Gemmobacter sp. 24YEA27: one gene and its partner. The protein of the gene in region 2 interacts with the protein of the main gene of each other region in a pairwise test. Links are inferred from orthologs where the notes say so. Each region holds a gene or a part of one and is shown on either strand. Other genes may lie near its edges.

Region 1 (2,977 bases), 2.1 Mb from region 2 along the record:
CTTTATGGCGGCATGGATGAGCCGGAGCTTAAGATCATTGATGTGTTTATTTGCAAATTGCGCAAGAAACTGAGCGAAGCCACCGGCGGCGAAAGCTATATCGAGACCGTCTGGGGGCGCGGATATGTGCTGCGCGATCCGGAAGGGGACCGCAGCGGCGGACGGCTCGCGGCAACGGCCTGATCGGGCACGAACCAGATTTGCCCGGGCAAGGCCGCTGTCCTGCGCTCGCGGAGTGACGGGGTTCGGCACGGCTGAGCCGGTGCCAGGCGCGTGAGGTGCTTTACCTCCTGATGGTCAGGTCCTAGGTTCGGGCCGAGCCGGGCGGAGGGGGCAATGGAAGCCAGAGCAGTCGAAGATCTCAGTGAAGCAGAGGCCCTGGCCGAGCTGAATATGCTGGCGCAACAGCTTGCCGGCGCGAATCATGCCTATCACGCTGAAGATGCTCCGGTGATCAGCGATGCGGAATATGATCAGCTGAAGCGCCGCAATGCGGCGATCGAGGCGCGCTTTCCCGCGATGAAACGGGCTGACAGCGCCAGTGATCAGATTGGCGCGGCGCCGGCGGAAGGGTTTGGCAAGGTTTCGCATCGCGTCGCAATGCTCAGTCTCGAAAATGCGTTCGATGACAGCGATGTCTCGGATTTCGACGACCGGGTGCGGTCCTTCCTCAACCATTCCGGCGGGGTGAGCTATACTGCAGAGCCGAAGATCGACGGGCTCTCGCTTTCCTTGCGCTACGAATCGGGGCGGCTGGTCCAGGCCGCGACCAGGGGCGATGGCGCAACGGGCGAGAACGTGACCGCGAATGCCCTCACGATTGCCGATATCCCGCATATGGTTTCCGGGGCCCCGGACATTATGGAGGTGCGGGGCGAGGTCTATATGTCCCATGGCGATTTCGCGGCGCTGAACAGCCGCCAGGCAGAACTGGGGGAAAAAACCTTCGCCAATCCGCGCAATGCGGCCGCTGGCAGTCTGCGCCAGCTCGATGCGCGGATCACCGCGAGCCGCCCGCTCAAATTCTTCGCCTATGCCTGGGGGGAGGTGTCGGCGCCCCTCGCCAACAGCCAGTCGGGCGCGATCCGGCGCCTCGCGGAACTGGGGTTCCAGACCAATCCCCTGACGCGGCTTTGTGCGGGGCCAGAGGACATGCTGGCGCAGTATCGCCATATCGGTGAATTGCGGGCCGGGCTTGGCTATGACATCGACGGCGTGGTCTATAAGGTTGACGATCTGGCGCTGCAGGCGCGGCTGGGGTTTCGCTCCACCACGCCCCGCTGGGCGATTGCGCATAAATTCCCGGCCGAACTCGCCTGGACCTGGCTTGAGGCCATCGACATTCAGGTCGGCCGCACCGGCGCACTCTCGCCGGTTGCACGGCTGGTGCCGGTGACGGTGGCCGGTGTGGTGGTCTCGAACGCCACGCTGCATAATGAGGATTACATCCATGGCCGCAACTCGGCCGGCGAAGAGATCCGCGGCGGCAAGGATATCCGGATCGGCGATTTCGTCCAGGTCTACCGCGCCGGTGATGTGATCCCGAAGATCGCGGATGTCGATCTTACGAAACGGCCCGAAGGCGCGATCCCCTATGCCTTCCCCGAGACCTGTCCGCAATGCGGCAGCCCGGCGATCCGTGCCCCCGAAGACTCCGTGCGTCGCTGCACTGGCGGACTGATCTGTCCCGCGCAAGGTGTCGAAAGGCTGAAACATTTTGTCAGCCGCAACGCGTTTGACATCGAGGGCCTCGGCGCGAAACAGGTTGAGCTGTTCTATCTCGATGACCTTTTGCCAGTGAAAACGCCGGCTGATATCTTTACGCTTGAGGCTCGTGACACTGCTAACCCGCTGCAAAAGCTGAAGAACCGTGATGGGTTTGGCGAGACCTCGGTCAGGAAGCTCTGGGCCGCGATCGACGAACGCCGGACGATCGGATTTGAACGCTTGCTCTTCGCGCTTGGCATCCGTGATGTCGGTGAGGTGGCGGCGCGCGATCTGGCGCGGCACTACCAGTCCTGGACCACCCTGGCATCGGCCATCGACATCGCCCATCCGGCCGCTTTGCGCCAGATCGCGGCGGATGAGGCTGAGGCGGAAGAGCGTATCGCCGCCCGTGACGCGGGGCGGCGGGCGCAGCCGGCAAAGGCCCGTGCGGTGATCTGGGATCAGGATCCGCTGGACCCGGCGACGCTTGTCGCCTGGCAGGAGCTTTTGTCGATCGACGGGATCGGCGCGGTTCTGGCGGTCTCGCTGGTGACCGCGCTGGCGCCTGGCGGGCATGAGCGCCAGGCGGTCGATGATCTCGTGGCTCAGCTTAAAGAGATCACGCCGCCTGCGAAACGGGCGACTCAAAGCCCGGTGGCGGGCCTGACCGTCGTTTTTACAGGCTCGCTTGAGAAAATGACCCGGGCCGAGGCTAAGGCCCGCGCAGAATCGCTCGGGGCGAAGGTTGCCGGCTCGGTTTCAGCCAAAACCGATCTTCTGGTGGCCGGGCCCGGCGCCGGCTCCAAGCTGAAGGAAGCGGCAAAGCTAAACATCCGCACGCTCGACGAGGATGGCTGGCTCGTGTTGATCGGTGATCTGGCGGCTGGTCAGCCAGGAGATACCGGCGCATGAGCCGTCCTGAGGCGCTCTTTCCGCTTTTCGCGAATCTGGAGACGCTGGACGGCGTCGGTGCGAAAAGCGCGAAGGCGTTTGAGGGGCTGGCGGTCAGCCGCCCGAAGGATCTTTTGTACCTGCTGCCTTACAGCGGCATCGACCGCAGTCTGCGCGCCGGCATTCGCGACTATGTTTTGCCCACAACTGTGACCATCGCGGTCGAGGTGCTGCGCCATCAACCGGGGCGCACCCGTTCGGCGCCGACAGTGGTGCAGTGCCGCGACGATGAGGGCGCTGCGCTGGAACTGGTCTTCTTCCACGCGCGTGGCGACTATTTGCAGCGCATCCTGCCGGAGGGCGCGCGCCGTGTGATTTC
Region 2 (6,412 bases):
GCTCCGGGTCCGGGACAGCAAACTCTGATCACAGCCAGGATCGGGACGACCTGAGGCGACTTCGGCCGCCTTTTTCATGTCACGGGAAAATTTGTCCTGCTGCGAGGCGCCGCCGGGGTCAGCGCCCCGCCCGCGCCGCGATCCGCAGAAAGACGCGCTCGACCAGCGCAAGCCCCGGCACTTTCATCGTCGAGCGCAGCGTCAGGTCCGCCTCGACCAGATCGGCGATGGCGGGTTCCAGGCTGAGCATGCCCCATTTCCTGAGCTGCCCCTGCATCCGATCCCGGCGCGGCCCGAAGACCCGCGCCTTTTGCAAGCCATTGCCTGCGCCGCCCGGATCGCTTGCCGCAAGATGCAGTGTGCGGAAATACCGTAACGCCTGGATGCAGAGGGTTACCGGCAATACGCCCTGCCCTCCCAGCCGCAGCATCAGCATACCGACCTGGCGGCTTTGCCCCTCGGCCACGGCATTCAGGAGCTCGTCCACCTCGGCGTCAATCGTTGCCGGTGCCAGTGCCGCGACCTCATCCGGCGTCAAAGGCGTCGGATCCTGCCATTTATACAGCGCGATCTTCTCAAGCGTCTGCCGAAAGTCACCCGGATCCAGCGCCCGCGCAAGCTGCGTCAGATCATCCATCACCGCCGCCGGGATCTGCGCGAGCCCGGCTCTGGCCAGTTCGGCTTCGATCTCTTCGCGGGTTGGCGGATCGTCATAAAGCCCGATGCAAACCGCATGGGGCATCTTTTCAAACAATGACTTAAGTGCCGATTTGCCCTTCAGGTCGCCCGCCGTGGCAACGATCACCGCATCGCCCGGCTTCCAGTCCTTCAGCGCCTCGGTGAAGGTGGCGGTCAGCCCGTCGGTTGCATCCTCGACAAAGGCCACACGGGGCCCGGGGAAGAAACCAACCGCCTTGACCGCATCCGACAGCGCCGCCTGGTCCTTGCGCAGATCCGCGCCCGACATGCGCGCAAGCCGCATCTCGGCCTCGCCCTCGGGCCCGATCAGCGCCAGAATCGCCGCCTGGCGCTTCAGCGCGACCCGCATCGTATCGGCACCAAAGATCAGCAGCCCCGCACGGCTGGGGTCAGGCTTTGCCATGTAACGATTGGCCTCGGCGCCGCGCAGCAGCATCAGCCGGCCGAAGGGCTGGAGGCGCGTGCGCTGTTGCGCCGTTGCAGCGCCGCCATTTCCGCGATCAGCCGCGCCACGACCTGATCGGCAAGAATCGACATCAGCCGGCTTTGCGCATCTTCCTCTGCCGCCAGCATCGCCACGGTCGAGCCGGTCGCGTTGAAGGCGGTGAAGCTTTGCGCCCGCCCGCTTGCGAGCACGGTGCCGCTGAGCGTATCCGAGATGCGGAAGGTCACGACGCCGGAAATATTGTAGCGCGTGGTACGGTTGTCTGCGGTGACGCCGACGCCGTCCGTTTTGGTCGTGATGGCATAGTCGAGGTCATAAAGATGGCGCTCGGGCCGCCCGAGACGCTCCTCGATTCGCTGCACAAAGGCAAAAGCCTCTTTGGTATCGGGGTCGGCTGCGCGCACCTGGCCCAGCAGGGCCTCGGCCGGTCCGCCCTTCTTATAGGCGGGGGTAAAGCCGCAGGCGGCAAGCGCCAGCGGCATCAGCAGGAAGGTCCGCCGGTCAGTCCCCACAGGTTCAGCCCCTTGATACCGTCACGCGACGACGTTGATGATGCGCCCCGGCACCACGATGATCTTCTTCACCGCATTGCCACCGAGGAATTTCACCACATCCTCATGGGCCAGCGCCAGCTTTTCAACCTCGGAAGCGGCAAGATCCTTCGGCACGCTGATTTCCGCACGTTTCTTGCCGTTGATCTGGATCGGCAGCGTGATCACATCATCGACCAGCAGCGCCGGGTCGGCTTTCGGCCAGCCAGCCTGAGCACAAAGCCCTTCGCCGCCCTGCATGGCCCAGATTTCCTCGGCCAGATGCGGCGTCATCGGCTGCATCAGTTGCGCCAGCACCCGCATCGCAGCTTGCGCGACCAGCGCCGAGGCATCGGCTTTCGCCAGCGTATTGGTCAGCCCGTAAAGCACGGCAATCGCCTTGTTGAAGGCAAAGCCCTCGATCGACTTCGTGACCTCGACCACCGCCCGCGCCACCGCCTTTTGCAGCTCGAGGTCACCGGTGCCGGCATAATCCGATGGCATCGAGGCGACGCGGTCCGACAGCGTCCAGACGCGGGTCAGGTGCTTGCTGGTGGCATCGGCGCCCGAGGCCGTCCATTCGATATCCCGCTCGGGCGGGCTGTCCGACATCACGAACCAGCGCGCGGTATCCGCGCCATATGAGGCGATGATATTCATCGGATCGACAACGTTTTTCTTTGATTTCGACATCTTGGCCGAAGGGATCACCTCGACCGACCTGCCATCGGCAAGGGTCACACCGCTGTCCTGGCGGATCACATCTTCAGGCAGGTGATAGACCGGGCGGCCCTTGTCATCGGTGGTCTTGTAGATCTCATGCGTGACCATGCCCTGCGTGAACAGCGCATCGAACGGCTCGCGCGATTTCGCGGGCAAATGGCCGGTCACATTCATCGCCCGCGCAAAGTAGCGCGAATACAGAAGATGCAGGATCGCGTGTTCGATGCCGCCGATATACTGGTCGACATTCATCCAGTATTCCGCGTCAGCCGCCACAGTCGGCGTGGTGGCGCGCGGCGCGGTAAAGCGGGTGAAATACCAGGACGAATCGACGAAAGTATCCATCGTATCCGTCTCGCGCTTTGCCGCCTGGCCGCATTTCGGGCAAGGGACATCGCGCCAGGTCGGGTGGCGGTCCAGCGGATTGCCGGGCTTGTCGAAGCTTACATCATAGGGCAGCTCGACGGGGAGGTTCTCTTTCTTCTCGGGCACCACGCCGCAGGTCGGGCAATGGACCACCGGGATCGGGCAACCCCAGTAGCGCTGGCGCGACAGGCCCCAGTCGCGCAGGCGGAATTTGGTCACGCCCTCGCCAAAGCCCTTTTCTTCGGCCAGCGCGATGGCATCGAGAATACCCTGTTCACCGGTTTTGACCCCGGCCCCGGCGACATTGCGGATATAGGTGACGCGCTCGGATTTCGCCGGGACGAAGGGTTCCGTGAGCACCGTCTCGGCTCCGCCTTCCGGGACAAAGACCGGGATGATCGGAAGGCTGTATTTGGTCGCGAATTCGAAGTCGCGCTGATCATGGCCCGGGCAGCCAAAAATCGCGCCGGTGCCGTAATCCATCAGGATGAAATTCGCGATCCAGATCGGCAGCTCGACGGAAGGATCCAGCGGATGGCGCACCCGCACGCCGGTGTCGAAGCCGATCTTTTCAGCGGTTTCGATCTCTTCGGCGGTGGTGCCGCCCTTGCGGCATTCGGCGGCAAAGGCCGCGATGGCCTCGTTCTTCCCGGCCAGCACTTTTGCCAGCGGATGATCGGCCGAGATCCCGGCAAAGCTCGCGCCGCCCAGCGTATCGGGGCGGGTCGTGTAGACTTCCAGCTTTTCAAAGCCTTCCGGCGCATTCACCGTCTCGAACGCGAATTGCAGGCCCTGCGATTTGCCGATCCAGTTCGCCTGCATCAGCCGCACTTTCTCCGGCCATTTCTCCAGCCCGTCGAGCGCGCTCAGCAGATCATCGGCCATGGCCGAGATCTTGAAGAACCACTGCGTCAGCTCTTTGCGTTCAACCAGCGCGCCCGAGCGCCAGCCGCGCCCGTTCTCGACCTGCTCATTGGCGAGCACGGTCATATCGACCGGGTCCCAGTTGACGACGGCGGCCTTGCGATACACCAGCCCGGCCTCGAGCATATCGAGGAACATCGCCTGTTGCTGGCCGTAATATTCCGGGTCGCAGGTGGCAAACTCGCGGCTCCAGTCGATCGACAGGCCCAGCGGTTTCATCTGGTCCTTCATCACGGCGATATTGCCATAGGTCCAGTCTTTGGGATGGCCGCCCCGCTCCATCGCCGCGTTTTCCGCAGGCATCCCGAAAGCATCCCAGCCCATCGGATGCAGCACCGAAAAGCCGCAGGACGACTTATAGCGCGCGACCACATCGCCCATCGTGTAATTGCGCACATGGCCCATATGGATGCGCCCCGACGGATAGGGGAACATCTCAAGCACGTAATATTTCGGCTTTGCCGGGTCGATTTTCGCCGTGAAAACCCCGGCCTCATCCCAGGCGGATTGCCATTTCTTCTCGATCTGACCGGGTTCGTAGCGCGACATGGGATGAGCCTCTGTATCTGACAGAGAGGGAATTACCCCTCCCGGCGTCAGAGGTAAAGGATCACAGCATCAGCTCCATATCGCGATGGGCAATTGCCGCATCCTGGTATTCCGGCCCGAAGGCCCGAAAGCCAAGTGCCTCGTAAAAACCAAGCGCATGGAGCTGCGCGCCAAGCTTCGCGCGGGTGACACCGGGCTGCGCGCGCAAAACCGCCACCGCCTCGCGCATCAGCGCCTGGCCAATGCCGCGACCACGCGCTTCGGCCAGCACACAGACCCGGCCGATCTTGCCGGTCGCACCGTCGATCAGGATGCGCGCGGTCCCGAGCGGCTGGCCGTCTGTGGCCAGCAGATGCAGCGCCTCGCCATCACGCCCGTCGACCTCATCGTCCTCGGAAACCGCCTGTTCCTCGATGAAAACGCGGCGCCGCAGCGCCTGACAGGCGGCCAGGTCATCGGTAAGCGCAACCCGGATCATGCGAAATACTCCCTGAGAATGCGGCTGTAGATCGCTTTGAGCTGGTGGATCTGCGCGATTTCGACCCGCTCATCGACCTGGTGCATGGTTTTTCCAACCAGCCCGAATTCGACCACCGGGCAGTGATCCTTGACGAAACGCGCATCCGAAGTGCCGCCGCTCGTGGAGTATTCCGGAGCAACCCCGGTCTCGGCCTGCACCGCGCGGCGGATCATCGCGGAAAATTCGCCCGGCTCGGTCAGGAAGCTGTCGCCGGAACTTTTGACCTGCACCGTAATCTTCACCCCGGTCTCAGCAGCCACCGCAGCCGCATGAACCTGCAGCCAGGCCGCAATGCTTTCGCCGGAATGCAGGTCATTATAGCGAATATTGACCGTAGCCGTGCCGCGCGCCGGGATCACATTGGTGGCCTTATTGCCGCAATCAATCGTGGTGATCGCGAGGGTCGAGGCGTCGAAATGATCTGATCCCGCGTCCAGCGGCTCCGCCTCCAGCCGCGCCATCAGCTTCACCAGCGCCGACATCGGGTTCTTCGCGCGATGCGGATAGGCGGAATGGCCCTGCACCCCTTCGGCGGTGAACCAGGCGGTGACGCTGCCACGCCGGCCGATCTTCATCATCTGACCCATGACATCGGGGCAGGTCGGCTCACCCACCAGGCAATGCGTCATCCGCTCGCCCTGCTCTGCCATCCAGTCCAGCAGCGCCACGGTTCCATGTTCGGCAATATCTTCTTCATCACCGGTGATCGCGAGGATCACCGCGCCGTCGGGCGGGGTCTCGCGCACGAAATCCACCGCAGCAGCGGCAAAGGCCGCCACACCGGATTTCATATCGGTGGCGCCACGCCCATACATCCAGCCATCGACCACGGCCGCGCCGAAAGGGTCCTGCGACCAGGCCGCGAAATCCCCCACCGGCACCACATCGGTATGACCGTTGAAGCCGAATGACCGGTTCGCACCTCGCGTGCCCCAGCGGGCATAGAGATTGGAAATCCCACCGCGATCGACCCGCGTACAGGCGAACCCGGCCTCGCTCAGCACTGCCTCCAGCAAGACGAGCGCGCCGCCCTCTGCCGGCGTTACCGAATTGCAGCGAATCAGCTCTGCGGTCAGCTTAGCCGGGTCAACCGGGGTGAATTCGGTCATGGCGGTCTCCTTCAGGCGCTTGCGACAGCCATAATCCGGGCCGCCGCGCGGAGCAACCGGCGCCTCAGTCCGCCCCCCCTGCGCCCCCGGCCGCAACTGCCTCAACCGGCGAAAGCACAATCGCTGTCGCATTCTTCACCGTCAGAACCACGCCCGGCAACAGCCCGACCCGCGTCCGCGCTTCGGCCCGGAAGGCCGCGTCGATATTTGCGATGCCGCCCAGCACCTGCAACAGGGCCGGCGAGGTGCCGAGATTGTTATGCCCCGCCCCCTGATTATAGGCGGCGGTGTCGTAATAGGTGACCTCAAGATCAGAGATCGCCCGCAGATCCGTCAGGTTGCCCAGCCGGTCAGGCGCGCCTGCGATGCGCGACGAGATGTTCAGGATGGTGTCACGGGTGCTGCCAAAGATCAGGAAGGGCTGTGGCAGTTTCCCCATCGCATGGGCCTGGGCGCGGAACAGGTCAACATCGAGATCGGGCGAGATCAGGATCACCCCCGCCATGCGGTCCATGACCTTGCGGTCGCCGCGGATCGAGGCCTGACG

The links.
Region 1: the proteins of leuS (region 2) and ligA interact in binary tests that used the Escherichia coli proteins (3 or more experiments, as listed by UniProt). The link is inferred for Gemmobacter sp. 24YEA27 from one-to-one orthologs.

The regions. Positions count from the first base shown.
Region 1 is NZ_JASJPW010000001.1:2,529,654-2,532,630, reverse strand. It holds ligA (NAD-dependent DNA ligase LigA), read left to right. Parts: upstream 1-336; coding sequence 337-2,619; downstream 2,620-2,977. Other genes in the region: recG (ATP-dependent DNA helicase RecG), read left to right, coding at 2,616-2,977; ctrA (response regulator transcription factor CtrA), read left to right, coding at 1-183. UniProt on the Escherichia coli protein: DNA ligase that catalyzes the formation of phosphodiester linkages between 5'-phosphoryl and 3'-hydroxyl groups in double-stranded DNA using NAD as a coenzyme and as the energy source for the reaction.
Region 2 is NZ_JASJPW010000001.1:441,416-447,827, forward strand. What follows is about bases 1,458-4,617. They hold leuS (leucine--tRNA ligase), read right to left. Parts: upstream 4,237-4,617; coding sequence 1,678-4,236; downstream 1,458-1,677. Other genes in these bases: lptE (LPS assembly lipoprotein LptE), read right to left, coding at 1,458-1,656; QNO18_RS02255 (GNAT family N-acetyltransferase), read right to left, coding at 4,298-4,617. In the rest of the region: QNO18_RS02235 (DUF3576 domain-containing protein), read left to right, coding at 1-28; holA (DNA polymerase III subunit delta), read right to left, coding at 119-1,135; more of lptE, read right to left, coding at 1,135-1,457; more of QNO18_RS02255, read right to left, coding at 4,618-4,711; dapE (succinyl-diaminopimelate desuccinylase), read right to left, coding at 4,711-5,865; QNO18_RS02265 (alpha/beta fold hydrolase), read right to left, coding at 5,930-6,412.